Regions from separate parts of the Halomonas koreensis genome, predicted to be linked through region 2. Evidence: riboswitches for the same ligand, from Rfam matches in the RefSeq annotation. Region 2 holds a riboswitch; the other holds the start of a gene.
The links. Region 2 has a riboswitch for thiamine pyrophosphate ahead of QC818_RS01175 (SLC5/6 family protein). Riboswitches for the same ligand answer to the same signal wherever they lie in the genome.
Positions count from the first base shown of each region.

Region 1: another riboswitch for thiamine pyrophosphate. It lies ahead of thiC (phosphomethylpyrimidine synthase ThiC); the one in region 2 lies ahead of QC818_RS01175 (SLC5/6 family protein).

Region 1 is NZ_JARWAK010000010.1:21,405-24,570, forward strand. Features, by position in the region: gene thiC (phosphomethylpyrimidine synthase ThiC) at 1-1,549, opposite strand, end outside; TPP riboswitch at 1,626-1,743, opposite strand; gene tenA (thiaminase II) at 1,828-2,496, opposite strand; TPP riboswitch at 2,574-2,710, opposite strand; gene QC818_RS11970 (lysophospholipid acyltransferase family protein) at 2,774-3,166, opposite strand, start outside.
Region 2 is NZ_JARWAK010000001.1:243,666-246,831, forward strand. Features, by position in the region: gene QC818_RS01165 (zinc-dependent alcohol dehydrogenase family protein) at 1-263, shown strand, start outside; gene QC818_RS01170 (hypothetical protein) at 283-960, opposite strand; TPP riboswitch at 1,074-1,181, shown strand; gene QC818_RS01175 (SLC5/6 family protein) at 1,171-2,559, shown strand; gene ilvD (dihydroxy-acid dehydratase) at 2,629-3,166, shown strand, end outside.

The DNA of each region.
Region 1 (3,166 bases), on a different contig from region 2:
CGTGGGCGGCGATCTTGTAGGTGATGATGCCGGTCTTGACGTCGTCCTTGTTGGGCAGCCCCAGGTGCTCCTTGGGGGTCACGTAGCAGAGCATGGCGCAGCCGTACCAGCCGATCATCGCCGCGCCGATGCCGGAGGTGATGTGGTCGTAGCCCGGCGCGATGTCGGTGGTCAGCGGCCCCAGGGTGTAGAAGGGCGCCTCGTCGCACTCGGCGAGCTGCTTGTCCATGTTCTCCTTGATCAGGTGCATGGGCACGTGGCCGGGGCCCTCGATCATCACCTGGACGTCGTGCTGCCAGGCGATGCGGGTCAGCTCGCCCAGGGTCTCGAGTTCGGCGAACTGGGCCGCGTCGTTGGCGTCGGCCACCGAGCCGGGGCGCAGGCCGTCGCCCAGCGAGAAGGCCACGTCATACTGCTTGCAGATCTCGCAGATCTCCTCGAAGTGCTCGTAGAGGAAGCTCTCCCGGTGGTGATAGAGGCACCACTTGGCCATGATCGAGCCGCCGCGGGAGACGATGCCGGTGGTCCGCTTGGCGGTCAGCGGCACGTAGCGCAGCAGCACCCCGGCGTGGATGGTGAAGTAGTCGACCCCCTGTTCGGCCTGCTCGATCAGGGTGTCGCGGAACACCTCCCAGCTCAGGTCCTCGGCCACCCCGTTCACCTTCTCCAGGGCCTGGTAGATGGGCACGGTGCCGATCGGCACCGGGGCGTTGCGGATGATCCACTCCCGGGTCTCGTGGATGTTGGCCCCGGTGGACAGGTCCATGACGGTGTCCGAGCCCCAGCGGATGCCCCAGGTCATCTTGTCGACCTCGTCCTCGATGGAGGAGGTCACCGCGGAGTTGCCCAGGTTGCCGTTGATCTTCACCAGGAAGTTGCGGCCGATGATCATCGGCTCGGATTCCGGGTGGTTGATGTTGCACGGGATGATCGCCCGGCCGGCGGCGACCTCGTCGCGGACGAACTCCGGGGTGATCTCCTCCGGCAGGCGGGCGCCGAAGCGCTCGCCGGGATGCTGGTGGCCGAGGATGCGCTCGACCTCCTCGCTGCCCAGGGCTTGCCGGCGCTGATTCTCGCGAATGGCGATGAATTCCATCTCCGGGGTGACGATGCCCTGGCGGGCGTAGTGCAGCTGGGTGACGTTGCGGCCGGGCTTGGCGCGGCGCGGCGTGCGGGTCAGGTCGAAGCGCAGCGGGGCGAGCATCGGGTCGTTGGCGCGGCGCCGGCCGTACTCGGAGGTCGGCCCGTCGAGGAACTCGGTGTCGTCGCGTTCCTCGATCCAGGCCCGACGCAATTCCGGCAGGCCTTTCCGCAGGTCGATCTCGGCCTCGGGGTCGGTGTAGGGGCCGGAGGTATCGTAGACCAGCAGCGGCGGGTTGGCCTCGTCGGCCCCGGAGGTGCGGGTCGGCGACAGGCTGATCTCGCGGAAGGGCACGCGGATGTCGGGCCGCGAGCCCTCGACGTAGCGCTTGCGCGAGCCGGGCAGTGCCTGGATCGCGGCCTCGTCGACGCGGGCGCTCTCGGCGAGGAAGTGGTCGGTCTTAGCCATCGGTCGGTCTCCCAGGGGTTGGCGTGTTGTCGGGGAGGACCGCAGGGGAGGACAGCGGCCGTCGCGCACAAGGCGCGGCGGCGTGTCGCTTGATCCCTACGCTGGTCCTAGCCAGTTCAGGTTCAACGGGATCCATGCTCGGCGCTTGCGCCGCATGATCTCAGCCGTCGTCAACGGCACCCCGTCAAGCGAGTGGTATGGGCGGTGGTCATCCAGTGTGCCGGCCGCGCCTGGCACCGCCAGGGCCAGGCGCGGCCCGTCGATGGGGCCAGCGGCGCTCAGTCAGCGCGATCCAGCCCCATCTGCCAGAAGTCGATCTCCAGCCGGGTGGCATCGCGGAAGATGCCGGCCAGCCGCGCGAAGCGCGCCGGCGTGACCTCGGCCAGGCGGGCATCGAGCCAGGCGCGCTCGGCGCGCATGGCGGCCTGGAAGTCCTCGCTTTCGTACATGGCGATCCAGGCCTCGAAGGGGTTGGCCTCGCCGCGCACCGTGAAGGGCTGCTCGGCAAGCCAGCCCGCGATCTCGCCGTAGCCCACCAGGCAGGGCGACAGGGCCACGCGCAGGTCGAGCAGGTCGCCGCGGCTGCCGGCATCGAGCACGTAGCGGGTATAGGCCAGGGTGGCGCGAGCCTCGGGCAGGGCCGCGAGGTCGGCCTCGTCGATGCCCCAGTCGCGGCAGAAGCCGATGTGCAGGTCCAGCTCGACGTCGAGGATGGTCTTCAGGCCGTCGAAGGCCTGGCGCAGCTCGGCGAGGTCCTGGCTCTTGTAGGCGGCCAGGGCATAGGCGCGGGCGAAATGCACCAGGAACAGGTAGTCCTGCTGCAGGTAGTGGCGGAAGGCGCCCGGCTCGAGGGTGCCGGCCCCCAGGGCGCGGACGAAGTCGTGCTCCACGTAGGCGCGCCAGTCGTCCTGGCAGGCGGCGGTCAGATCACTGAAGCGGTAGCCCATCATGCCTCCGATCGGGTCGGGATCCGGAGGGCGGGCGCAGCGGAAGCGGGGGGAGGGGCGACGCAAGGGCCGGCGCGTCGTGCCCACCGCTCGATTCCCTACGCCGGTTCACGCGGGGCCGTGGCCCACGCCCACCCGGATCAGGTTCCACGGGATCGGCGCTGGATTGCCTGCGCCGTCTCAGCCGGATTCACCGGCACCCCGTCAAGCGAGTGTCCCCGAGTCTACCAGCTTGTCGGGCAGATGCCAGGGAAGAAATGGAAAGGTTTTCCAACGGTCAGTAGAGGCGCTGGCGCTTCCAGTCCGGCCGGCCCTCGAGCTCCTCGGGCGTCTTGCGGTAGCGCTTGTATTCCCACTGATACTGGGCCGGGTCCAGGGCGATCACCGCCTCCACGCAGGCATTGACCCCGGCCGCCGAGATCGCCTCGTCGGTATCGTGGACCCGCTCGTCGGCGGCCAGGAAGTGCAGCGCGAAGCCGCGCCCCGGCAGCCGGCGGGCCACCCCGGTGACCACCCGAGCCTCGGTGCGCGCCACCAGCTTGGGCAGCAGGGTGGCGGTATAGGCCGGGCGGCCGAAGAAGGGCGCGAAGACGCCGCTGCCCCAGCTCGGCGTCTGGTCCGGCAGGATGCCCACCGCCTGGCCGCGCTTGAGCGCCTTGAGCAGGGCCGC
Region 2 (3,166 bases):
TGACCGGCGGCCTGGCCCATCCCGAGCGCAAGCTGGCCATTCCGCAGGTCAGCCTGGTGGCCGAGGAGCGCACCCTGCGCGGCAGCTACGTGGGCAGCTGCGTACCGGTGCGCGACGTGGCGCGCTATGCGGGGCTGTTCCGCCAGGGGCGGCTGCCGGTGGATAGGCTGCTGTCCCGGGTGCTGTCGCTGGACGAGATCAATGCGGGCTTCGAGGCGCTGGCCGCGGGCCGGGCCATCCGCCAGGTGATCGCCTTCGACTGACGGCGTGCCGGCCGGCGCCTCAGGCGGCGGCCAGGCTTTCCTCCAGCAGCGCCTGCACCGGCTCCAGCTGGCTCTCGTGCAGGATCAGCACGCTCTCGCCGGTCTCGCCCTCGGCGGGCACGACGATGGCGAATTCGCCTTCCTCGAGATGGAACTCGTGGATCTCGCGCTGGCCCGCGGGGGTCTCGCAGCGAATCGAGCGGTAGGCGTCGTCCTCGCCGTAGGTCAGGCGGTGATAGACCTTGAAGAAGGTGTAGAGGGACAGCCCCCGGGGAAAGGCCGGCCAGCGGGCCGGCAGCTCGCGGGTCTCGGCGTCGACGGCCTGGCCCGCCGCCTCGGCGTCGGCGATGGCCTCGGCCAGGGGCGCGGCCAGCAGCGAGGTGTCGTCCCGGGGCAGCGGCGCCAGGGCCTCGGCGGCTTCATGGTAGTGGCGAGCCAGGGCCCGGAAGTCCTCGAAGCCGCCGAGGCGGCGCTCGCTGTGGTGCAGGTCCGCGGGCTCGCAGCCGCCGTTCTCCCAACCGTGGATCACCCGAAGCGTCAGCCGGCCGTCGCGCATCGGCTCGCCGAGCAGGGTATCCAGCGCGACGCGCAGGTGCAGCAGGCGTTCCCCGACCAGGTTGTCGAAGGCGGTGTAGGGGTCGGCGAAGATCCGGTGCAGGCGACCGGGCGCGTGTTCCTTGGCTTCGGTAAACGGCATGGCGGGCTCTCGGGGTGATCGTGCGAAGGCTGGCGTCATTGTGGCATCATGGTGTCACGAGCCTATATCGACTTAGCGTCGAAAATCTTGAGGTTCGTCAACGACAATTCATCCACTGTCGCCAGGGGAGTCCCGCCACGCGGGGCTGAGAGAGCGTTCGACGCTGACCCTGGAACCTGATCCGGTTCATGCCGGCGGAGGAAGTGCGACATGCCTTACCTGACGTCAGCCGTGCTCGGCGCGGCGCTGCTCTGCTTTACCGTCCTGGGCCTGCGGGCCCGCCGGGCCGATGGCCCCCTCGACGACTATGTCACCGCCCGCAACTCCCAGTCCGCCCCGACCCTGGGGCTGTCCTTCCTGGCCTCCGGGATGGGCGCCTGGATCCTCTTCGCCCCGCCGGAGATCGGCGCCTTCGCCGGCCCGGTCGCCCTGGCCGGCTACGCCCTGGGCTCGGCGCTGCCGTTCATCGTGCTCGGCGCCTTCGGGCCCGCCATCCGCCGCCGCCTGCCCGAGGGGCGCAGCATCGGCGAGTATGCCGGCGCCTGCTTCGGCTCCGGCGTGCGACGCTGGGTGGCGCTGGTCTCCATCCTCTACATGGCCTGCTTCCTGGCCGCCGAGCTCACCGCCATCGGCGCCATCACCGGGCTGCTCTCCGACGTGCCCGCCAACCTGGTGGTGGTCGGGGTGGCGCTGGCCACCCTGGTCTACACGGCCCTGGGCGGCCTGCGGGCCAGCCTGGCCACCGACCGCTGGCAGGCCTGGCTGCTGCTGGCGCTGCTGGGACTGGTCGGCGGCGTGGCCCTGACGCGGCTGCCGGCGTTGCCGGCGGACGCCGCCATGCCTGCCATTCCCACCGGCGATGCCCTGGCCGTGGCCCTGACCCTGGTGATCGCCGTGACCGCGGCCAACCTCTTCCACCAGGGCTACTGGCAGCGGGTCTGGGCGGCCCGGGACGCCCGGGCGCTGGGTCGGGGCGCCTGGCTGGGCGGCGCGGTGACCGTGCTGGTGGTGGCGGTGGTCGGCGGCCTGGGGATGCTGGCCGCCATGGCGGGCGTCTCGCTGGGCGAGCCGCCGATCCCCTTCTTCGCGCTGCTCGGCGAGGCGCCGGCCTGGCTGGCCCTGCCGGCCCTGGTGCTGGCGGTGACCCTGGTGGCCTCCAGTGTGGATACCCTGCAGAACGGCATCGCCTCCCTGGTGGTGGCCGGCGGCGCGGCGCGCGGCCGCTCGCTGGGCGCGGCGCGCTGGGTGACCGTGGCGCTGATGGTGCCGGTGGTGGCCATCGCCCTGCAGGGGCTCTCCGTGCTGCGGCTGTTCCTGATCGCCGACCTGCTGTGCGCCGCCATCGTGGTGCCGGTGCTGCTCGGGCTGTGGCCGCGGATGAGCGCCGCCGCGGCCCTGGCCGGTGGGGTGGCGGGCCTGGCCGGCGCCGTGCTGCCGGGCTGGATCGCCTCGGGCAGCCTCGCCGCGGGCCTGCTGGCGGCGAGCTTCCCGGGCGGGGTGCCGACCCTGCCGCCCTTCCTCGGCGCGCTGGCGGCCTCCAGCCTGGTGGCCCTGCTGGTGGCCTGGTGGCGGCCCGCCGCGGTGCGTCGCGCCGCCTGAGCGGTTGCCAGCCCGGGCATTGGCGACCACCCTCTGAAGGTTCCCCGAACCGAAAGAGGAGGTCGTGCCATGAGCGAGACGCCCCGGGACCCGCGCCGTCGCCACTCCGCCCCGGTGGTGGATGGCGTCGGCAAGTCGGCCAGCCGCGCCATGCTGAGGGCGGTGGGCTTCGAGGACGCCGACTTCGCCCGGCCCCAGGTGGGCATCGCCTCCACCTGGAGCCGGGTCACCCCCTGCAACAGCCATATCGGCGAGCTGGCCGAGCGGGCCCGGGACGGGGCCGATGCCGCCGGCGGCAAGGGGGTGATCTTCAACACCATCACCATCTCCGACGGCATCGCCAATGGCACCGAGGGCATGAAGTACTCGCTGGTGTCGCGGGAGGTGATCGCCGACTCCATCGAGACGGTGGCGGGCTGCGAGGGCTTCGACGGCCTGGTGGCCCTGGGCGGCTGCGACAAGAACATGCCGGGCTGCCTGATCGGCCTGGCGAGGCTCGACCGGCCCGCCGTCTTCGTCTACGGCGGCACCATCCTGCCCGGCGAGGGCCACACCGACATCGTCTCGGTGTTCGAGGCCATGGGCGCCCATAGCCGCGGCGACCTGG